DNA from 2 places in the Thalassolituus sp. UBA2590 genome. Region 1 is predicted to be linked to the other one. Evidence: riboswitches for the same ligand, from Rfam matches in the RefSeq annotation. Region 1 holds a riboswitch; the other holds the start of a gene.
What was found. A riboswitch is a leader RNA that binds a small molecule or an ion and turns the genes downstream of it on or off. The one in region 1 is predicted to bind thiamine pyrophosphate.
Positions count from the first base shown of each region.

Region 1 (12,116 bases):
CATCAGTGCCTGACATCAGGCGGACATCAGCAGACTGGCGCTCATAGTCACGGAGGTATTGATCAAATGAACTGTAACCATCGAAGTCGGCAAGACATGGCCCCTGCGTGGTATCGCATGGATCAGGCTGGTACACAGGCTCATCCGCAAGGAAGATGTATTCTCCGTATGCCCAGTCTTCATCGTAGCTGTATTCAATGTCCGACTTGCTGGCAGTGAGCTCGGTCTGAAGAATCAATGCACTATTGATCTGAGTTTCAGAAGTGAGGGCGAGTGCATGTGTATCCTGAGCGTCGACGCCAGGAGCGTTTGAGTACGTCTCACGAGTGTTGTCCAGGCTGAATGCATCGTAGCCATTGTCGACATCGGCATAGAGGTAGGTCAGACTAACGTCAGTGTCATCACTGACCTGAAACGCCAGCTTACCGCGCGCAACGACTTCGTCGATGTTGTTGGTGTCATCACGGTTCAGGAAGGTGTTATCGATGTAACCGTCAGACTGATAGCCGTTGACAGCGATACGCCCCTGAACAGAATCAGTCAGGCTGCCGGAGACTGCACCACCGAGACCATAGCTGTCGTAGTTACCAGCGCGGGCAGACAGGTAGCCTTCGGTTTCTTTGGTCGGGTCATTGGAACGGATGTTGATCATGCCGGCCAGTGCATTCGCACCGAAGCGTGTGCCCTGAGGACCACGCAGAATCTCAACCTGTTTAACGTCGAACAGGGTTGCAGCACCGCCTAATCCAGTCATGTCGATGCCGTCGATCACCAGACCAACGGATGGGTTAACCGGATCAATGAACTGACTTCTCTCACCAATGCCGCGAATCTGGTAGAAGCGACCACGGGAGGCACCAGAAGAGTAATTCACATTCGGGGCAAAGCTCAGCACTTGCTCCAGGTGTTCCGCGCTGCGCGCTTCAATATCCTCGCTGCCAACCACCGTGACGGCTTCAGGAATTTGTTGAACATTGGTCTGGCGGAAATCTGCTTCAACGGTGATGGGAGTCAGTTCGACATCTGAGTGCGCCATTGAGGAGGCGGTCATTACAGCAATAGCCAGTGGAGTGCGGAGCGTTTTATGAGTCATGGGTCTGCCTGTAAACCTTACGATACTGGTAAACAAAGACCCGGCTGTCGCGTAGCTGCGCATGGCGCGCAATGTATGAATTGTCGTGCAGTATCGACTGCCTTCCCATTCCTACGCCGGTACTAACCGGATCAGGTTCCGGGGTTTAAGCTTGAAGCTAATCTCAGGCTGCACTCGGCAACCTCCCCCTGGGTATGGCGCATGGTAACTAAGCGTCAACACCACTGTCATCACCTTTTTTTACACTCACTATCTATTGATATGCGGGCGTAAAACCCTCATAACCAGTGTCAGACCCTTACTTGATTAGCGGAGAGCACAAAGATGCTTCGTATATTTCTCTTTCTGGCGACCAACCTTGCAGTAATTCTGGTCGCCAGTATCACTCTGAGTCTGCTGGGTGTGGACTCGTATTTCCAGCAGAACGGCACGGATCTTAACCTCCAGTCGCTGCTGATTTTCTGTCTCGTCTTCGGTATGGCGGGTTCTCTGGTATCTCTGTTCATTTCCAAATGGATGGCAAAGAAAGGCATGCGCGTACAGGTCATTGATCAGCCGCATAACTCCGGAGAGCAGTGGCTGGTCAGTACGGTAAAAGAACTGGCAGACAAAGCCGGCATTGGCATGCCAGAAGTCGGTATTTTCCAGTCGGATGCGCCTAACGCTTTCGCGACGGGCTGGAACAAAAATGATGCGCTGGTGGCGGTCTCTACTGGCTTGCTGCAGCGTATGAGTAAAGAAGAAGTGAAAGCGGTGCTGGGTCACGAGATTGGCCACGTAGCGAACGGTGATATGGTCACGCTGGCTCTGATTCAGGGTGTGGTGAACGCGTTTGTTATGTTCTTTGCCCGTATTATCGGTAACTTCGTCGATAAGGCCATTCTCAAGAATGAAAATGGCCCGGGCATTGGTTTCTTTGTGGCAACCATCGTTTCAGAGATTATTCTCGGTATTCTGGCTTCGACCATCGTGGCATGGTTCAGTCGTCGCCGTGAATTCCGTGCGGATCAGGCGGGTGCCGAGCTGGTCAGCCCTGCTGCGATGGCGTCGGCGCTGATGCGTTTAAAAGAGACTTACGAGCAGCCAAGTGAACTGAAGGGCGAGCTGGTCGCATTCGGTATCCGTGGTGAAGGTAAGTTCTCAGCTCTGTTTGCGACTCACCCACCGCTTGATGTGCGCATACAGGCACTTCAGCAGCGCTACGGTAATTCGCAGTAATAACCGTTTCCTCTGCAAATAAAAAAGCCCGCTTTCGCGGGCTTTTTTATTGTATTTTCTTCAGCAGTGCATCGCGCCACGCATCAGCAATTTCCCGGATGGTCTGTTGATCTGGGCAGATGTGAGGGTGCATCTTTAACGTCAGTGTCAACTGACCGTACCACTCTGTTGTTGTCGCCGAGATTGGGTAGTTGGCCGTGCCCGGAGCCACAGCAACCAGGCGACGGTTATCTGGCTTGGGTGGATTATCCTGGCCGGGCAGGGGCCAGCTGCCCATGTTAGAGCAGCTACCCATGTAAAACTGTTTGCCACTGGTCATGCGGTAGATCAGTTTCACGCCGGTCATACCAGCCCACTTACCAATGTTTGCCAGCTTCCAGTTTGCCCAGTGTTGTTTGCCTTTAAAGCGTTGCCGCATCTGTGATTGCCACTCCTGAGGAGAAGATGTCGGCTTGGTGAGCATGTAAAAACCAGAGACCTGATTAAAGCTTTCAGTCTGGATACCTGTCGCACCGCGCACGTTGACTGGATAAAACCAGTAAAAGGGATCGTCGCCTTCAATCATGCGTGCGGCAACAATATTGCTGAGTTCGGCGTAGATCAGGCTACCCGGGCTGACCTTGTGCTCTTTGCACCACTGGTTCAGTTTCGCGGTTTCTTCTTCTGAAAAACAGGAAATTTCCGGCGTCAGTGCGTCGTGCTGGGTGTTCTCGTAGGTTTTCTTCCAACGTACGACCTTCCTGCCTTCTTCGGTTGGAAATTCTTTTTTGGCTTTGCAGATTTCTCGCCAGCCCGGAACACTGGTTTCGTTATAGACGGGAAGTGGGTAACAGGGGTAGCCCATTGGCCGGAGGATATTGGCGAAGCCCGCCATGCCATCAGTATCCGCGTGTTGCCAGGTCTTCCAGTCAGTGCTGTTGGTTTCGGGGTCGTACCAACCCCAATAAATCGTGTCGGTTATGCCGTATGGTTTGCGCGCGTGATACCACATGGCAATGTAGTCTTTTTCTGCCATCGGGGCTTCCTATTATTGTTATTGTCGCCGAGTAGCCAACTATAACGGATATTTTCGGTCAGCGGTATGAGACGACAGACGCCGCTTCAAAACAAGTTGCGTACCAAGTCACCACTTGCAGGTTTGACCTGAAATGCCTTACCCAGTTACGCCAATCTCACGAGTGATGACGTCCGAGTGACTGGCTGAGCAGGTCGACGGGTCTCTTCAGAGACTAGTTCATATATGGCATTCATCCAGCCACCTGTTAACGGACTAGCTCCATTGGCTTCTGATCGAGAGAAGGCCAACCTCAAATCCCTGTCTATACTTGAAAAGTTATGTTCCCGGACGGTGGTATGTTCTTCGTCAGAATCTTCATTGCTGCGCTGGCCTATTTTGTCTTTGCCCGTCTGGGCACAGCCTTGGCCATCCCCCCTGACTACGCCGCTGCTGTCTGGCCAGCCGCCGGCGTTGCCTTGGCATCGTTTCTACTGTTCAGCCGAACCGTTGCATTCGCTGGGGTTTTGACAGGCGCTGTTCTTGCCAACCTGTACACCACCACGTCAGCGTTGAATGAGTTGTCGGTGACCACTCTTGTGTCTGGCGTGGCGATGGGAGCCGGTGCAACGTTGCAAGGGTTGTTCGGAGCATGGCTGTACCGTACCTATCTCCCCGGTCGCAGCCGCTGGGATGAGCTGTCTCACCTGATTCGCTTCTGTTTTGTCGTCGTCGCCTTAGGCAGTGTGGTCAGTACAACGATTGGTAATATCACCCTCTACGTTAACGAGTTTATTGTCACAGAACGCCTGGCGTTTAACTGGATCACCTGGTGGGCTGGCGACGCGATCGGGGCGCTACTGGTGACGCCTGTTATCATGGTGCTGGCAGCTCCTGAGCAGGTCTACAGCCGTGATCGTAAAATCAAGGTGATGGTACCCATACTGCTGATCCTTACTGCCGTGTTCGGACTTTTTTACAAGTCGGTCGGGTTTAACCGGGAGCGGATTGTCAGTGACCTTCAGGCCTCTGCCGATGAGCTGTCACAGCTCGTTGATGCACGGCTGACGATTTCAGAAAACAGGCTGATTGCTTATGCCGCCTTATTCAGTGCAAGTGAGTTTGTTACGCCTGAGGAGTTTGCCCTGTTCTCAAAACGGGTGATGGCGAGCGACGATGCCTTTTTTGGCGTAGGCTGGACAGAGGTCGTCGACAACAGCGGTCGTGCCCGCTGGGAAGCTTTCTACCGTGAGCGTGGTATCGACGGTTTTACCTTCACCGAGCTTGCTGAGGGTGGCCGCCTGATCGAAGCCAGTCATCAGGATGCATACTACCCGGTCTTATATATCTACCCATTCGAGCCCAATCGCCGTGCCTTTGGCCTGAATCTGGGGGCTAACGCCGAGCGAAAAGTAGCGCTCGACAAAGCGGCGATAGAGCATGTTCCGGTGGCAACCGCACCTATTGTTCTCGCTCAGGAAACGGGCAAAAAGCGGGCGATCCTTCTGTACATGCCGGTATTTGATCTTGAAGACGACGAAGCACTTGTCGGTTATTCCAGCGGTGTTCTCAAGGTCAGCGGCATTCTCGGTGAAAGCGTCTTCCAGTCTCGTCAGTCGGGGCTGTATTTCAATTTATACGATGTCACCGAGGGCGAGCGACTGACAATCTACGAGGCGGCGGAGCAGGCGCACTCCAACCTGCCCATGCATAGCTACGATGCTTACTTCGGTACACGTAAGTATCACCTGGAGATATTTCCTGCTGAGAATTACGTATACGGGCGCAATGACTGGACCAGCTATGTCATCCTGACCGGTGGGTTTGTGGTTGCGACGCTGTTTCTGGTATTTGTGCTGACAACGACGGGACAGATTGAAACGGTTCGGCGACAGGTTGAGCTGCGAACGGCAGAACTGAGCGACGCTGTATCCCGGGCGAATGCTGCCAGTGACGCCAAATCTGCGTTTCTCGCCAACATGAGTCATGAGTTACGTACGCCCCTTAATGCGATCAATGGATTTCTCAAGTTGGTGCTCGATACGGCGTTAACTCCCGTACAGAAGAACTACCTGCAGAAAGCGGATCTTGCTTCTGTGACCTTGCTGGGACTGATTAATCAAACGCTGAATTACGCAAAAATAGAATCCGGCAACATGGAGCTAGAAAAATCCACTGTGCGCATGCGACGTATTGCGCGGAAGATGGAAGCTTTGTTTGGGCACATTGCCGATGAGAGTGCACTGGATTTCAGAATCAAGCTGGCTAATGACGTGCCTGAAGTACTGATAGGCGATGAATTGAGAATCGAGCAGATTACCCTCAACCTCCTTAGCAATGCATTCAAGTTTACCCGTGAGGGCCATATCGACCTGAATATCAGTTACGAGGCAGACGATGAGAAGCTTCAGATTCGTGTCACTGACAGCGGTGTCGGTATTCCCGCCGATAAAATGGAGCATATCTTTGCCGCGTTTGGACAAGCGGATGCTTCGATCAGCCGCCGTTACGGTGGCTCGGGCCTCGGCCTGAGTATATCCCGCCGAATCGCCATCATGATGAAAGGCGATATTCTGGTGCGAAGCACAGAAGGTCAGGGCAGTGAATTTCTGGCGTACTTGCATCTGCCCGTTGGCGATGCCGCTGCTGATGATGTGGGCGCTCCGGAAAGTCGTGGGCAACTTCAGGGTAAGTGCGCCCTGATTGTTGAGGACATCAAGGTAAACCAGATGATCGTACAGGAGTTTCTCAGTAAACACGGTATCAGCACCCTGGTCGCTGAGAACGGGCGAGAGGCCGTTGATCAGATGGCGGCCAGACCAGCGGTCGACTTTATACTGATGGATGTGCAGATGCCGGTCATGGATGGCTATGCAGCTACTCGCGAAATTCGCAAATTGATGCCTGAAATCCCAATTATTGGTATGACGGCCAATGCGATGGATGACGATAAGATGGCGTGTCTGGCTGCTGGAATGAATGACCATATCGCCAAACCTATTGATCCTGAGAGCCTGATCCGCTGTGTGCAGGACGCGGTTAGTAAATGTGGCTAAACAGGCCATGCGTAGGCTGAATTGACCATGCTCACATTGTTCCGCTGCAGAAACGTATCGTTCTGCTAGACTGTCCCCGTTTTGTAATAATTCTCAGGGGAGCGGTATGACGCAGATCGATACCGGAGCATAGGTGCTCAGAAAAACAAAAAATGACCTGATTAAGCGGTACGCTGTCCGCAACAACGGTATTGCATTGAAGCAGACGCTGTCCACGCTCTTGCCAGTCTTCGCGTTGACCTATGCAGGTATTGCTGCACTGGAGGTCTCTCTGTTGCTGACCGCTGGCGTAGTGCTACTCCTTACACTGTTTCTGCTTCGTGCTTTTGTCATGCTCCACGACTGTGGACACAATTGCCTGTATGAGTCGCCACGTGCCAATAAAATCGCCGGTTTCATCTTTGGCGTTGTGTGCGGTGTTCCTCAGTACGTCTGGTCGCGACACCATGATTATCACCACTCGACCAACGGCAACTGGGAGAAATACCGTGGGCCGCTTACGGTGTTGTCGACCCAGGAATATGCTGAACTGACGCCGAAACAAAAGCGCAGCTATGCGCGTCAGCGTAAGTTGTTCATGGGGCCTCTGGCGGGCTTTCTTTTATTTCGTGTTTAACCCACGCTTCACTTGGCTGAAGGGAACGTTCGGGTTGATCGCGCATGTGCTTAAAGGCAATAAGGCCTCTGACTACAGCACGCGATACTGGGCTGACTGGAAAGAATTCCGCCACATGACCGGCAACAATATTGCGTTGCTGAGTATCTGGACCCTTGCGGCTATGGCATTTGGTGCGGCTGAGTTCGCACTGGTATTTATCGTAGCTCTTTCGTTGGCGGGCGCATCAGGGATTATACTGTTTACGGTTCAGCACAACTTTGAAAACTCATACGCGTCACCGACCGAAGGTTGGGACTACTATCAGGCGGCATTAGCAGGTACCAGCTACCTCAAACTGCCTCGAATCCTGCATTGGTTCACGGCAGATATTGGTTATCACCATATCCACCATCTGTCTGCGCGCATACCTAACTACCGTTTACGCGATTGCCATGAAGAGAACCGGGAGTTGTTTGAGAGTGTTACGCGGCTGACATTGAAAGATGTTCCACATTCGATGCGCTACATTATCTGGGATGAAAACAACGCAACCCTGATGACGCCTGAGCAGTTCGAAGCTCGCACAGTAACTGCCCAAGCTCCTGAAGCGGCTCAGGCTGCCTGATCTGTCAGCGAAGACGCTGAGTAAGAGTGGCTGCCAGTTCCTCTGACAGCTGCTCTGCTAATTTCTCAGATGCTTTATTCAAGGCATTCTGCTGAACGCCCGACACACCACGTGCTCTGTCTGAGAACGAACTTAAAACCTTACCGCTGCTGTCTCGAAGGTTCACCCGCGCGTTCGCAAATACGTAGTAATTGCCATTCTGCTGCTGGCTGTCGAGGTTGGCGCTGACTTCGAAGCTGAGGTCTGGGTTATCGCTTTCGCCTAGTCGAAGCCCCTGGCTCGTCAGTGTTTCAAATAAGCCGCCGCGCATAATGCGAGCGCCGTCATCTAACAGAACCAGCCGGACATCAAGCGCTTTCACGGCAGCAAGAATATCTCCCCGGTAGTCGCGCAGTGCCTGCGGGGCCTGTGGTCGGGTTCTGCTGGTGGCAACAAACGCATATTGCTCCGCCAGTTGATCATGTTGAGCAAAGAGAGCCAGTGCAGGTAACTGTTGCTGCAGGCGTTCGAGCTTGCCGGTGCCAGTGACCTGTGCTGCTTGCATCATCTCAAGCTCGGTCTCGAGTTCCTGTAGTTGTCCTTGAATACGACTCGCTGCCGCGCTTCGGTCCAGCTCAGCAAGAGCGTAGGCGTAGTTATCATCAACATACGTGTCGCGAATGACGACTTCATCCAGCGTGACTGTCGGGATGGTGCTGCTGACGGCTTGTGAGATATTTTTCTGCAGGTGGGTTTCACCGTCAGACGTGTACTCGTTAATGCGGCTTGAGTTGGTTGCTGAGATAGTCACCTTCAGGCGACTGACCAGATCAGCGCGCGCAAAATCAGCTGCGCGCTTTAACGCCTGATCCGGGCTCCCATACACTTCCATCGAGCCGACACCGTATGCCTTCGTTTTATCCGACGGCTGCTGTGTCACCCAGCCAGGCAGGCTCTGAACCTGAGTGACATCGTCGGGGACCACGTCAGAGTCGTCCTTCTCATACAGCGAGCTACAGCCACTCAGGAGGCTGATGGCGAGGGTGAGAGGGATCAGTGAAGTCGTCAGGTATCTGGTCATCATTGGCAGTCCGAATAGGTCCTTGAAGCAGCAGTTCGATCGGGTTGGGTAGAGTGTACCCTGATACGAAGAGAGAATGTCATCTCTCTGACCGTTAAAAGCGGCGCAATATCCCACATCCGCAAAAAGCTAACATCAGTGACAATCAGTAACCGAGATTAGACATTACTTGACGGTGGTGACTTATTAAGCAATTGTTCGCAAAAATTTGTCTTGTGACGACAACCTGCTAATTGAAAGGGACACCCGATGGCTGACGAGGTGATTACACAGGAACTGGCCGTTCAGGAGAGCGTCTGTGTTGGAGCGGGATGCCGGGATGGCGAAACCTTCGGTTTTGAAACCTTAAAGGTGAAAAGCGCGAGTCCACTGGTGTTATTTGACGACACAAGCTCCTCTGCTTCCTTTCCTGATAACGACTGGCAGATAGGTGTGTCAGATGACGTTGCCGGCGATCAGGCGAGTTTTTTATAGAAGATGCTACCGGTAATCGTCGTGTTTTTGAGGCCTCACCGGCCGGTGATATTGCACTGGGCAGCAACTCAGTTGTCGTCGAGGGCGCGGTCTCGGCGGATGAGCGGGGCGAGCTGATGTTCACGTGCTTCTCCGGCGATGCTCAGGCTGTGACTGCGGGATATCGCATCCTGTTCTGATTACGTTTCTGGTGGCTTTTGACCATGCATTAAAAAAGCCTCTCTGGTCATACCAGCGAGGCTTTTTGGGGAAGCTAAGAAAGTTAAGAAGAACTTAACGCTCCTGCAGTTTCTGGATTTTCTTCTGGCCATTCCAGACTTCGCGATTGCTTTCCATATTGATGAGCTTCATGTCTACCTGATAGAAAGTTACGCGCTTCTTACCGGCTTCATCGACGATGCTGTTGATTGAACCTGACAGGGCAAAGTCAGCCGCGTCTTCCTGGCCCATCTCTTTCGCATTACGTGAGTTCAGCTCCTGATCACGACGCTCATCACGGACGGCATCACGTTCTTCACCAGCTACGACAAAGTCTGCTTTACCTGAGCGCAGCAGGGCGCGCTTGATGTCATTAACGAAGGTATCAACGGCGATATGTTCGTGCGACTTGTTCGCGATGCGCTGGATAATAATGGTCGGGCGCTCATTGTTTTCCAGTTCGAAGTCAGACACCCAAGGAAACGACAGCATGTCGTTGATCATTTCGGTCGCGACCAGCTCCGAATCTTTGTTATTCCACTGATCAGACAGAGCGATTTCTTCTGCTGGATCAACACGACTGACTTTGGTCGCGCAACCAGCGGTCAGAACAGCTGCGCCAACCATGGTCAGGGCAGCGAATCGGGCAATAGGGTTTAACATAATTTCATTCCTTCGTTGGCAGTCTTCGGGTCGGTTTATCTGTTTTTGGAACGGAGTCCGTCGTCGGAGTTCCGTCTTGAGTATCCGGCTCAGGAGCAGCTTCATTCTTTTCAGGCAGTGCCTTACTGGTTGTATTAGCTCCCGTCGTGCGCACAGTCCAGAGCTGAATATCACCCGGTTTGAGGGATACCTGCTTCTGGATTTGCTGCCGCCTATTGTCGGTCAGGTGCGAGTCGAGGGTTAGTGTGTGGTCGCCGGGCTCAAGAAACAAGCGTCTGATCTGTATTTCGCCAGGCAGCAGTAACCAGCTTCGGGTTTCTGCCGCGTCTGAGAGCTGAGCGGCAAGTTTGCCAGCGAAGGCCAGAAGGCCAGTGGAGTCCTGCGAGCCGATCGCTGACGCTGTAATGGCTTTCACTGCAGCGCGGGACAGGGCAGCACGGATCTCTGGCCCCGCATTTTTCATCTGTTCCTGAATGGCCATCAACTGCGGGCTGGCGGCCGGATCCAGAGACCAGGTCTGTTGATCAATGGTCAGCAGGCTTTGCCCGTAATCGAGAGGGCGACCGTAATAAGGAACAGCTACCCTCAGGGAACTGCCGACGGCATTAGTCAGGCCCATGCTTTCGGCGGTGTCGTACAGCGGGCCAAGGAATATGGTCTTGGTGAAAAAGTCGACCCGGAAATTACGGGTGGCGTTGAGATAGTCTGCCACCAGACCATAGAACATCTTGTCTGCATACAGCAGGTAGAACCAGTTGATCTCTTCTTGCGAGTATTCAAAAAAGTACGGCTGTAGCTCAAGAGCCCGCAGGTTCGGATTGATTGAAAGCTGTAGGTTCAGCTCTTTCTTTTCGGGCACGCGGCCCTTGTGCTCAATCACCAGTAACTGGCTTTTATCAGCAACGCTGTCCAGCAGGCTCAGTTGCGATTCAGACAGTTTGCCGCCAGTAATCTGAGTTATTTCGTTGTCTGAAAACCCGGTTCTGCGCATCATTCGGGCAACATCCAGCCAGGCTTGCTGAGCCATGCCGTTGCCAAGTTGAAACTGTTCTGAGTAACCGGACTCGTAACTTTCTGCGGCTTTCAGATAACTGATTCTGGCGTTGTCGTACTCGTCGTTCATTTCGAAGCTGACGCCCGTCAGGTAATGCGCTAGGGCGTCGTCCCGATAGGTGAGGTCGTCGGTGTCGACTAGGTTACCGACCAACACAGAGAAGACGTCCATGACCTTTGAGAAGGTGCGTTCTTCTTTGTCTTTGTACTGGTTGTAAGAGCCTTCGTTATTGCGCAGGGCCTGCAGGCGAAGTAACAGGCGACGGGATTCGATGCGCGCACCTTCAATGGCGTCGAGGCGAGCGTTACCGGGCGGCAATTGTCCCGCAATCGCAAGGTAGTTCAGGGCCTTGTAGTAATAGATCATCATTTCTTCGTGAGTGTTGCCCGCATAATCAGCGTTGCGCGGGTTGCTCATCATGACGACCAGACTGTCACGGAGTTGTTTCTTCTTCAGCGCCTCACTAATGCGAGCCGCGTCTTCGAGCAGGCGATTACTCTCTGCGTAGTTGCCTTCAAGGTGACGAATAACGCCAAGCTCCAGGTTGTAGAGCAGGCGGTCTTTGCCATCGGCAGAAAGAGACGACTGAATCTGTGTTGCCGCCTTGGTGTAATCACCTTCTTCAACCGCTGTCAGTGCCTGTTGGACACCGCTTCCATACGTTGCGCAGCCAGCCAGTTGGACCAGTACCAGGGCTGAAAGCAGGGTTAACAGTCGCCGGGCTATCAAAACAGTTCTCCTTCATCGACACTCAGGAGTGTAACCTACCCGTGCCAAGCTGCCACCCGTATTGGACGCATTTGTCCGGGACAGCACAGTATGGCTCTGTTAATTTATGGCCAGCAGATAAAAAAGAGATTATTTTCATGTCGAAGACAAAAGCCCCTGTTGTATTGATTGCCGGAACCTACTGTTATCCCGAAGTATGGGACGATATGAAGCAAGCATTCGAGGAGCGTGGTTACGAAGTTCATGCGCCGCCCCTGCGTCATCATGAATTGCCCCTGCTTGAAGGCGCTCTGGCGATGAAAGACAACAGTCTGCTGGATTATCGTGACGACTTTATTGAACTGATCAACGGCC
Region 1 covers NZ_DDKU01000112.1:9-12,124, forward strand. The annotation lists partial or broken gene B2067_RS10020 (TonB-dependent receptor) at 1-1,093, opposite strand, end outside; TPP riboswitch at 1,185-1,292, opposite strand; gene htpX (protease HtpX) at 1,418-2,311, shown strand; gene B2067_RS10030 (hypothetical protein) at 2,358-3,326, opposite strand; gene B2067_RS10035 (CHASE domain-containing protein) at 3,665-6,361, shown strand; gene B2067_RS10040 (fatty acid desaturase) at 6,495-6,977, shown strand; gene B2067_RS10045 (fatty acid desaturase) at 6,916-7,584, shown strand; gene B2067_RS10050 (LPP20 family lipoprotein) at 7,589-8,647, opposite strand; gene B2067_RS10055 (hypothetical protein) at 8,894-9,118, shown strand; gene B2067_RS10060 (penicillin-binding protein activator LpoB) at 9,392-9,979, opposite strand; gene B2067_RS10065 (hypothetical protein) at 9,984-11,762, opposite strand; gene B2067_RS10070 (alpha/beta hydrolase) at 11,900-12,116, shown strand, end outside.

Region 2 (12,116 bases), on a different contig from region 1:
GTCTGTGGTCCTGCGTTGCAGGCCGGAGGTTCGTTTCCATAGACAAAATCCGAGCTTCCGAAAAATCCGGTGAAAGCACCCAGAACGCACTCAGCATTTCCATTGCAGAACGGACACTTACCGGAGAGCAATCATCACTCTCCAGTTCTGTTGCACCAAGCTGATAGCAATCGTTCCCACGCGGTACCATATACAAATGGTACCTGGGGTGAAGCAAACGCACCGGACGATGAAATTCGGTGCCCGTACTGGAAACCCAAAGTGTTTCGCCACGCACTCCGCGAATAATCCGCTCAGCATCACTTCGGGCTCCGGCTCCACGACAATCAATAACGAGATCTGCCTGCTGTAGTTCTTTATCGAATTTATCGAAATCCGGATCGGATAATTCAGTGCTGCGCACGTCAAGCGAATAGCGGCCGTCCGTTCCGTTTACTTCGCAGGCGAAATGGAAATCCGCACCATGCTTTTCTGCAGCAAGCTGTAAGGTGCTGAGTAAGACACGGTTATCGACCTGCGCTTCATCGGGTAACCAGAAGCCTTGTTTAAATTCGCCCGAGAGCGCGGGCTCTTTCTGACGAAGCCCAGTACTATCAAGTGCAACGGCATAAGAATCGCCCGGAATATCGGGGGCGCTCATATCACGCTTAAACAAATCCATTTCTGCCTGATCCGACGGGTGCGCAACAACCAGGGTGCCGCGACGTCGGTATGGCACCCGGATACCAGAGTCTTTGTATAAATCCTCCAGAAGCCCGGGCCATAGAGTCAGAGACTCCATACCGAGATCAAAAACCTCGGGATGACACAGCGGTTTTTCAGCAACAGGGGCAACCATTGCAGCGGCAGTCCATGCCGCACATTCAGGTGTTTCTTCACTGGCGCGTTCGTAAACAGTGACCTGCATCCCGCTCCGGCTCAGTCGCCATGCGAGTAGCTTTCCCATCAAACCAGCGCCGATCACGGCTATTGAAGACATGGCTCAGGACTCGACTGCATCGACGTAAAGTTCCGATCCGTTTGCACGGAATTTCTCAGACATTTCCTCCATGCCCTGTCGCTGGTTGCGAATATCATGAGACAGTTTCATGGAGCAGAACTTAGGTCCACACATGGAACAGAAGTGCGCTACTTTATGGCCGTCTTTTGGCATGGTTTCGTCGTGATACTGTCGAGCTGTATCGGGGTCGAGTGCCAGGTTGAACTGATCTTCCCAACGGAATTCAAATCGCGCCGCAGACATCGCATTATCATGCATCTGCGCCGCCGGATGCCCTTTCGCAAGGTCCGCAGCATGAGCTGCAATTTTGTAGGTAATCAGACCCTGCTTAACATCTTCTTTATCTGGCAGACCGAGGTGCTCTTTCGGTGTGACATAACACAACATCGCACAGCCATACCAACCAATCAGAGCTGCACCTATACCAGAAGTGATGTGGTCATACCCCGGTGCAATATCTGTAGTCAGTGGGCCTAACGTATAAAAAGGGGCCTCATGACAGTGCTCTAATTGTTCTGTCATATTTTCTTCAATCAGGTGCATTGGCACATGCCCCGGACCTTCGATAAAGGTTTGTACATCATGCTTCCAGGCAATTTTTGTCAGCTCGCCCAATGTACGTAATTCCGCAAATTGTGCTTCGTCGTTCGCATCCGCAATCGAACCCGGTCGCAGGCCGTCCCCTAGTGAAAAGCAGATATCGTACGCTTTCATAATTTCGCAGATATCTTCAAAGTGGGTATAGAGAAAACTCTCTTTATGATGTGCGAGGCACCATTTCGCCATAATCGACCCGCCACGACTGACGATGCCTGTTAAACGGTTTGCCGCCATCGGAATAAATTCCAGGCGCACTCCCGCATGAATAGTGAAGTAATCGACGCCCTGCTCTGCCTGCTCAATCAATGTATCGCGATAGATCTCCCATGTGAGGTCTTCTGCAACTCCACCGACTTTTTCAAGCGCCTGATACAAAGGAACGGTACCTACCGGAACCGGTGAATTACGTAGAATCCATTCACGTGTCTCGTGAATATTATCGCCGGTAGAAAGATCCATAATCGTGTCAGCACCCCAGCGGGTAGCCCAGGCCATTTTTTCGACCTCTTCACTGATGCTGGATGTCACCGCAGAATTACCAATATTGGCATTTACTTTCACACGGAAGTTACGCCCGATAATCATCGGCTCACTTTCAGGATGGTTAATATTGGAGGGTAATACCGCTCGGCCCGAGGCAATCTCATCACGAACAAACTCAGGCGTAATATAGTCTGGAATCTTCGCACCGAAACGCTTGCCGGGATGCTGCTTAGCAACTTCAGCAGACATACCTTCCTGCGAAAGGCCGATGTTCTCGCGAATGGCAACGTACTCCATTTCGGGGGTAACTATGCCCTGACGTGCGTACCAGAGCTGGGAGACGTTCTTTCCGCTTTTGGCCTTTCGTACTTTCTGGCGCAGAGAAAGCTGGCCTTCTTTGATCGCTATGCGGTTTGATTCTCGTGAGGTGATGGCGCTGAACTCAGTGTCGCCACGATCTTCAATCCATTGCTCACGCACCGGTGCCAGCCCTTTCGTCACATCGACCGTGATTGCAGGATCGGTGTACGGGCCTGACGTATCGTAAACGCGCAGTGGAGCATTCGGCGTTTTGCTGCCGTCCGCCTGAGTCGTATCCGAAAGATTAATCTGACGCATACCAACGCGCATGTCATCGCGACTGCCGCTCAGGTATATTTTTTCAGACGCAGGATAAGCGTAGGTAAGGTTAAATTCGGTATTTGTATTGTCAGCCATGCTCTTTTCCTTAAAAGGATCAGGCAGGCAGCGACGAGAATAGATGGGAACACCACACAGAATCACACGAAGGTGACCATAAGAATTGGCGTACGCAGACCACGGGGAGCCCCGGCAGTTCATCTCTGTTCCCTACGCTGGCACTAACCAGATCAGGTTCAACGGGACCCGCATTCGCGATCTCAGCCTGTGTGGTTATCTTTGATAACCGGTCAGGCACCCCGACAGATAATTCGCTGACAGTGTATGGTGATTCGCCCTTTCTTTACAAGGCGCACTCTGAAATTAAAGCACCTCTGAATAACCGCACTCATTTCCCTGTGCGATTTTTCTTAGCGGTCGGAAAATCTCACTCCTGAACCAACAAGAAATGTGCTCGCGCCGTCGCAATGGGCTCACTCGGATCCGTTTGCCAGGCGTTAATAGCCACGTTGGCAACCCGACTGCCCTGTCGCCATACCTGACAGCTGACGAAAGTATCCTGCAAACGTCCCGCACGAAGATAATCAATCGAGAAGTCGATGATTTTAGGCAGAGCAATACTTTCCATCGTCATCAGCAGGTGCAGTGCCGCTGAGGTTTCCATGCAACCCGCAATGACTCCACCATGAATGGCTGGTAGCATCGGGTTACCGATATTGTCTTTATTTGCGGGCAGAATAAATGTTGGTTGCAGGTCCATCGCGTGCAGCTTAATACCCAGCAACCCGGCATACGGAACGGCATCAATCACAGCATCAAAATCACCGTTATTACGGCCCTGCTGCAGAATTTTGCGCATGGCTTCAGTCATTGTTTCGCTCCCTTACTTACTACCAAGACGCAAACCAATGCGCATAAAATTAGCGGTGCAAGTAGCAACAACGACGTTGTCACTTTCCTGCCGTACTTCGCCCTGGGTGAACACCAGGCTGTTCGCCCGCTTTACCACTCTGGCCTCGCCAATCAGGTTTTCACCGGGCTTAGCGGCGCGGTGATAATCCATCCGTAAATCCAGTGTTGGACAGACTTCCCCGTCTTCGAAGCAGTTAAACGCGGCTGTGCCGCATGCTGTGTCCATCAAGGTCGTGAGACTGCCACCCGCAACGATGCCATTGTCAGGGTTGCCTATAATGGCCTCACTGTACGGTAACTTGAGAATCACTTTTTCACCGTCGGCGTATTCCACCGTCATGTTGAGTACGCGACAATGCGGCAGAACCGATACAAACCGGGTAGCTCTCTGCGTCAGCTGATCTGACATAATGAAGGGCTCCTAAAAACCAGAATGGTTAAGGTACTTGTCACTCAATCGATGAGCAATGCTGTATCCGAGCTATTAAATTGACATATATGATCATCACACGCAGAAGCAGGTGATCTTTATAGTAAAACAGGACTCGTAATGACCTCTTTCGATCACTACTACCAAGCCCTTCTCAATGGCGAGATGCCTGCTGTCGATGCCACCTGGGGTCAGGGAAAGACCACCTTTGGCGGTATGTCAGCAGCGCTTGCATTAGCTGCTCTTGAGCGGGACTACCCCCAAACTGCGCCGCTTCGATCTCTGAGTATTCATTTCTGTGGAGCACTGACGACTGAGCAACCATACGATATTGCTACGCGGGAGCTCAGAGCCGGCCGCTCAGTTTCACACTTACAGGCAGAGGTCATCCAGAACGAGGACTGTTCCACCGTAGTCAGTGCCTGCTATGGCAAGGCTCGGGAATCTGATGTAATTGTCCATGCAGACAAGCGCGAACCGGGTGAACCCGGCAGTGGCACCCGCCTGGGATATATCCAGGGCGTGACTCCGGAGTTCGTGCGTCATATTGACTTCAGCTATGTCAGCGGCGGGTTGCCCTTCTCCAACAGCAAAGACAACCACATCCATGGTTGGATGCGCTTCAATGACTGTACTGGTCCTCTTACCGAAGCCCATCTCGTTGCATTGATCGACTCCTGGCCGCCCGCCACTCTTCAGAAGCTTAAGTCGGTCGCTCCCTGTGCCAGTATCACCTGGAGCCTCGAACTCCTCGATTCGCCTTCTGCGCCCTCTAATAGTGGTGAGCCTTTACAGGCGAATGACTGGCTCTATTACGAAGTTGACATCGCCGAAGCGCACGGTGGCTACGCCCACACAACCGCACGTATCTTCCGTGCCGATGGCTCCCTTCTTGCGCTGTCGCGCCAGCTGGTTGTGGTTTACGACAAACGCAGCTGATCTTTACAGGGTTCTTCCTTGCTGTAATCACTGAGAGCAACTATTACTTAAAGCATGGGCGATGTATTCAGCGACGTCGTTCTATGTGACTAGCAGCCTCTCACCAGACTTACAGGAAGTGAAGAACCGGAATGAGCCTTAATGTACTGATTTGTGACGACTCGAGTTTTGCCCGCAAACAGATGGCGCGAGCACTGCCTGAAGAGTGGCAGGTGGAGGTCCACTTTGCTGGTGATGGGGTGGAAGGCGTCGATGCGATCCGTGAGGGTAAAGGTGATGTCGTTTTTCTCGACCTGACTATGCCGAACATGGACGGCTATGGTGTACTCGAAACTATCCGTCGGGACGACCTTCCAGCCATGGTTATTGTTGTCTCTGGCGATATCCAGCCCGACGCCCAGGAGAGAGTCAAAAAGCTGGGAGCGATGGCGTTTATCAAAAAACCGATTGATGCCGACAAAGCGCGCTCCGTGCTGACCGAATACGGCATTATGACGGGGGCCTGAAATGTCAGCAGCAGCGATTATTAATGAAGACCAGCGCGACTGTTATCAGGAACTTACCAACGTAGCTATGGGTCAGGCGGCTGATCGCCTGGCTCGCTTGCTGAATGCATACGTCGTGCTTCCTATCCCAAAAATCAGCGTCATTGAGAACAGTGACCTGAATATGGCTCTGCAGGGAGCCACCAGCGACAGCAGTGTTTCGGCTGTGTGTCAGGGCTTTATCGGTGCTGGCATCTCTGGCGAAGCTATGCTGATGTTCAATGATGCCTCGTTTGCCAGTCTGGCCTCTCTGATGAAGTACTCGGGCCCACTGACACAGGCCGCCGAACTAGAGCTGCTGATGGATACCGCCTCTGTGTTAATCGGCGCCTGTATTCATGGTATCGGTGACCAGCTGGAAATTGTTTTTAACCAGGGGCATCCCGTGGTTCTGGGTCAGCATTGTGATATGGCTGACCTGGTGGCCTACGGCAACAATGGCTGGGAAAAGGCACTGGCGATAGAAATCCATTATACGATTGAGCACGTAAATATAGAGTGTGAGCTCCTCTTGCTATTCACCGAGGAGTCTGTACGAGCACTGAATAAGAAGATTGATTACCTTCTTGATTAACACCGGCACCCGACCGAGAGAGACACCAGACAGATGAGCGACAAGAGCGAGGCCGACACGATTAAAGACATCCACTGGTTGATGGATATTCTTCAGAATATCGACGTCGGCCTTGTCGTGCTTGATCGCAATTACGAGGTTCAGCTCTGGAATGCCTTTATGGAGGGGCACAGTGGCGTCAGCCCGCAGCTGGCGAAAGGCAAGAACCTGTTTTCGCTTTTTCCAGACCTTGATGAAGCCTGGTTTAAACAGAAAGCAGAACCAGTATTCCAACTCAAAACCCGGACCTTCACCATCTGGGAGCAGCGCCCGTATCTTTTCCACTTCAGGAATTCGCGCCCGATTACTGGCCGCAGCAAGTTTATGTATCAGAACACCAGTATCATCCCACTGGAGTCCGTTACCCGCCAAGCTGATCATCTATGCGTAATTATTTACGACGTTACAGATACGGCCGTTGGTAAGCTCGATATTTCCCGGGCAAACCAGACCCTTAGCGAAATTCAGGTCCGCGATTCACTAACGGGTCTGATGAACAAATCTGCCTGGTTGACTGTTCTGGAAAGTTATTACGCCAGTCAGAAACAGGGCTGCCTCCTATTACTCGACATGGATCATTTCCGCGACCTGAACCATGCTCTCAGTCACCAACAGTGTGATGAGATTCTACGGCGGATCGGCGCAGGCTTAAAAACTCTGGGCGATGAACAGCACGCAGCTCGATTCGGTGGCGAAATATTCTCGGTCATTCTTGCAGAAATAGAGGCCGAGGAAGCCATGCAGATCGCCGAAAAATTACGTCGCTCAGTTTTTAGTCTCGGCAAAAACTCGCAGCATACGATCAGCGCCAGCATCGGGGTTGCAGAACGCCTTGCCGATACGCCCAGCGCCAGTGAGTGGTTAAGCAACGCGGACAAAGCGCTTTACCACGCAAAGGAAAGCGGCCGCAACCGCACATCCCTGTTTAAACGGTGACCTGCTATCATACGCAGCAGACTTCCTGATCCTGCTTGCTGTTATGGCCTCTTTTTCGATACCACCCGCATTCATAGATGCACCTTTGAAAGGTGTAGAACGTCACGGCTTCGCCCGCGACATAATTCTGAGTGAAGCCGGTATTGAAGCAGGATCTTTCAACCCGGATGGATCACTGGCTCCTGAATCATACGCCCGACTGATGCTCACTATCTGGCGGAAAACCAACGATGAGGCGATGGGGCTGAATCCAGAACCCGTTGTGTTCCGCACCTTCGCTATGATGGGTCGGTCAATCATTACCTGTGCCACACTCGAACACGCGATTCGCAGAGCAAGTTCGTTTTACAGGCTGCAACCTCACTCCCCACAGATTACCCTCGAGAAAAGTGAACACAGAGCCCGACTGATCATCAGCCACGATACCGGCTTCGACACGGATCATTTTCTCAGTGAGTCTTTGCTGGTCATCTGGCACCGCTTCTGTAGCTGGCTGATCGGCCGCGGCATTCCTTTATTGAAAGTAGAATGTCCTTATGCAGCGCCAGGTCACGTTAGTTTATACGATGATTTGTTCGCAACGCCGGTCACCTTCAATTGCGATAGTTTGTCTCTGACCATTCCCCTGCAGGCGATTCATGCTCCAGTTGTGCAATCAGCGACAAGCCTGGAGGAATTCCTCGGACACTCACCAGCAGATATTCTTGCCCGGCCTAACCCACACGAGAGCACCAGTGCGAAAGTTCGACACGCACTGATGAGCCTGGCCAGCGATCAGATGCCCGACCTTACCGGCATGGCCGACGCTCTATCTGTGTCTGGCGCAACCCTGAGGCGCCGTCTCCGTCAGGAAGGAACAACGTATCAGACCATTAAAGACAACGTACGACTGATGGAAGCCAAGCGTTTACTGGCTGGCTCAGAGTTAAGCATTGCAGATATCGCCGTTGCGTCAGGATTCTCGGAGACAAGTGCCTTCACACGAGCATTCTCCCGCTGGACCGGAGATTCACCTGCGAATTTCCGGCGCAGAAACAGCAGCCGTTGAGGCCAAAGCACTGAGTGACAATGACAGCAGCGAAACTAAACTTTAAACTCAGACCATTTACGAGAGACACATTGTGGCGGTAAGGATACTTCTGCTTCTTTTCTTCATTCTGACTCCATGTGCCGCCCACGCCATTACGCTGACGGACGATCTGGAAGGACGTCTGCTGGGTACTTCTCTTCAGGAGTGGTCTGAATCAGAACAGATTAACCCGGACGATATACATTCACACTCATTGCCTTGGACTCAGGTCAGAGCGATGGTGCCCAACCCCGGAGTTTCCAGCCCCCCTCACTGGTATCGCCTGCCGCTCAAAGTGAGCAAGACCGGAGAGCGCTGGTTCGCCGACGTGGATTACCCGAGAATAGAACGTATTGATATGCGGCTGTTCCGCGGTAAAACCCTTATCGCCTCCTCCGAAGACGGCAACCCGGTTCACTCAGACGCACCCCAGCGAGCAAAACTGTCTTTCAGTTTTGAATTGCCCTTTGATCAGCCGGGCGAATATGTACTGTACCTCCGGGTTGAAAACAATGTACTGCTGAATTTCCCGTTACGTCTCTTCAAAGATGCAGGCTTACGCGACGCCCAGCAGCAGAAACAACTCTATTTCGGGCTCTATACCGGGTTTCTGTTCGCACTGCTGCTTTACAACCTGGCGGTTTATCTGGTTATCCGTGAACGCTACATGATCCTGTTCTGTGGCTTCGTGTCGACGTATCTACTGTTCTTCTGGGCACATACGGGGCTGGGTTACCGATACTTGTGGCCAGACTGGGCAGGTTTCGAGGAGCAGTCGAGTTTCCTGACGTCCTGCTTTGCCATGCTGTTAATCATATTGTTCAGCATGAGTTTTCTGAAAGTTGCTGGCCCTAACCGACGCGCGCTGACGCTGGTGTACAAAATCGCTGTGTTACTCACGGGCGCTGGGGCTGTTTCTGCCCTGTTTACTGATGTCCACACCACGGCAATCATTATGAGGGTTGTCACCCTTTTGACGCCTGTATTCCTGATTATTTCTGCGAGCCTGTCGCAACCACTGTCGTCGGCATCCAGAGCCGTCTATACCCTGGGAGTATATTCGCTCGCAATCGCTATTGTTGTTCACAGCCTGGCCCGTCAGAGCATTATTCCTACCAATGACATCATTGCATATGCCGCACACATCGGTGGCGTAAGCCTGATTGCTATTCATAGCCTGGCGATTGTTCTGCGCCTGTATGAGCAGCGGCTTGAACAGATTCGTGCACGCAAAGACATTATTGCTGCACGAAAACGCTCACTTCAAAGTGAAGAAAAACTGCGTCAATCAGAGGCTTCTCTGGCAGAAAAAGATGCGGAAGCGAATGCCAAGTCTGCGTTTCTGGCCATGATGAGCCACGAAATCCGGACACCGCTGAATGGCGTGCTTGGCATGGTTGAATTACTGCAGCACACACGTCTCGACAACCAACAAAAACGCTATATCAGTACCATCGCCAGCTCAGGTGAGAATCTTCTTTCGCTTCTCAATGATGTGTTGGATCTCTCTAAAATTGAATCCGGAAAAATGATCATTGAGCGTAGACAGGTTGAGCTGGCCCCCTTAATCAATGAGTGTCTGATGCTACACAGCCAGAAGGCACTGGATAAACGACTGACCTTAACCGCTGATTTAGGCACACCGCTGTACACAACAATCAGTACGGATGAGATGCGACTCAGGCAAGTGCTCAATAACCTGATCAATAATGCCGTTAAATTTACCGAGCAGGGACAGGTTGAAGTCCGACTGGAGTGGCGGGAGCCCGAACTTCAGATCCATGTCATTGATACCGGCATTGGTATTTCAGAGGAGCAACGGGGCCGCCTGTTTCACAGCTTCACACAAGCGACACCAACCACGAGCAAATATTATGGCGGTACAGGTCTTGGGCTGACCATCAGCCAGAAACTGACTCATTTACTCGGGGGAGAGATCTCAGTGAGCAGCTCCCCGGGTGCTGGCTCTGCATTCACTGTCAGACTGCCCGATGTTGCTCCTGGGTCACCTCAAGCAATACCAGATCTGTCTGGCCGCACATGTTTTATCGAATTATCGAACCCTGTCGAGCGACGCTTCGTCAAAATGATCACTGCCCGCCTTGGTCTGGAGGAAGTCACCAGTCGTTTCCACACACCTCTGGACTGCATGATCGTCGATGCACTGCCAGCCGATAAAACCATCCCTGAAAACCTCATTTGTGTTGTTGACGACTACTGGCCACGTATTGGTGTTGAACGCCAGAGCGAGCGTCCTCTTCGTTCTCATGTTCTTCTGCATCAGATATCTAACCTGATTCAGGTCCAGACAGAGTCAACAGAGGCTGTCACCGGGTATCGCAGAGGCACGATCTGGGTGGCAGAAGATAATATCGTCAATCAGAAAGTAATCTCGGGAATGCTCCGCCATCTGAATATGGAATGTGAGGTATTCTCTAACGGAGCCCAGATTCTTGCGGCTTACGGTAAACGTCCCGAGCAAGCGGATCTTATTCTGATGGATTGCGAAATGCCGGTCATGGACGGTTATGACGCCTGCCGCGAAATCCGTCGTCTGCAGGACAGCGATGCAAAAAATATTAACCGCCGCACCCCAATTATTGCCCTGACGGCACACCTTGGCGGTGAGTTCGAACAGATGGCCCGCCAGGCGGGCATGGATGATCTGGTCACTAAACCGATTCGTAAGAGTACGCTCAGTAACCTGTTCAGTATCTGGCTGCCTGAAACGGAATAAACTTATACAAACGCTGCCGATTTGCGATACGTATGCATAGGGTAACTGCCCAGCACGCGAACATCCCGGGCAAAATAGCGTAACTCTTCAAGAGCATTCGCTACCGGCAGCTGATCCGGATGCCCGTAGATATCCAGGTGGAAATGGCTGGCCTCCATCGTGCCACCATCCATATAACTCTCCAACTTCACCATATTCACGCCATTGGTCGCAAAGCCGCCCAGTGCCTTGTACAAAGCAGCAGGAATATTCCGCACAGAAAAGAGTAAACTTGTCATATATCTCTTTTCTGCATCGTAGTGCTGGTGCTCGGCTTCCCTGGAAAACACAAGAAAGCGTGTGGTATTCCCCATAACGTCCTGAAAATTTTCATGCAGGATGTGCAACCCATAAAGTTCCGCTGCGAGAGAAGACGCAATAGCGCCAACACTGAGATCGCCTTGTTCAGCCAGACCTTTCGCAGACATGGCAGTATCCACTGCTGCCTCTTGCTTCAGCCCCAGATTAATCATTCGCTGATGACACTGAGCCAATGCCTGCGGATGTGAGCGAACGCGCTTAATTTGATCAAGTGATGACCCTGGGAGTGCCAGCAAACAATGGTTTACTGGTTCGAAATGCTCCGCAATCACGAACAGCTGAGTTCTCGGAATCAGGCGGTATATCTCATCTACACGGCCCGCAGTGGAATTTTCTAACGGAATCATTGCCCGCTCGGCAAATCCATTACTTACGAGATCAAGAGCACCGATAAAATCGTCGCAGGCGAGGTGCTCCCAATCCGGAAAGACCTTAGTGCAGGCAAGGTGAGAATAAGCCCCTGCTGTCCCCTGATATGCCACTCTACTCATAACTACGCCCCAAAACTGTGCACCATAAAATCAAACCTAACGAATGCACCAAAACAATGCACGGAAACCAAACACCGTCATCCCGCTTTGCTCCGGAAGCCGCGTGCAGTGCCTGATTGCGTCAGTGTATCTCAGCGCCCTCGTAAGTGGCATAGTGCGTGCAAACAATTCAGACAATAAAAAATAACCTCGGAGTCTCGCTATGCCCGGATGGCCCACCTCACTGCAACCCGATGGCGAAACGCTGCGGACAATACAGCAGTGCCCGCCGTGTGATGCACGAATTCCTTCCGGCTGGCACGCTCAGTGGGAGCATGTCTGGGCGCCACTGGCGGCGTATCTTGCAGAGACAATCAAGTCCT
Region 2 covers NZ_DDKU01000035.1:21,084-33,199, reverse strand. The annotation lists gene thiO (glycine oxidase ThiO) at 1-979, opposite strand, end outside; gene thiC (phosphomethylpyrimidine synthase ThiC) at 983-2,800, opposite strand; TPP riboswitch at 2,913-3,034, opposite strand; gene B2067_RS03175 (PaaI family thioesterase) at 3,150-3,593, opposite strand; gene B2067_RS03170 (PaaI family thioesterase) at 3,606-4,043, opposite strand; gene B2067_RS03165 (acyl-CoA thioesterase) at 4,185-5,003, shown strand; gene B2067_RS03160 (response regulator) at 5,135-5,509, shown strand; gene B2067_RS03155 (histidine kinase) at 5,511-6,122, shown strand; gene B2067_RS03150 (GGDEF domain-containing protein) at 6,156-7,097, shown strand; gene B2067_RS03145 (AraC family transcriptional regulator) at 7,183-8,145, shown strand; gene B2067_RS03140 (hybrid sensor histidine kinase/response regulator) at 8,219-10,903, shown strand; gene B2067_RS03135 (prephenate dehydratase) at 10,906-11,754, opposite strand; gene B2067_RS03130 (hypothetical protein) at 11,957-12,116, shown strand, end outside.
Region 2: another riboswitch for thiamine pyrophosphate. It lies ahead of thiC (phosphomethylpyrimidine synthase ThiC); the one in region 1 lies ahead of B2067_RS10020 (TonB-dependent receptor).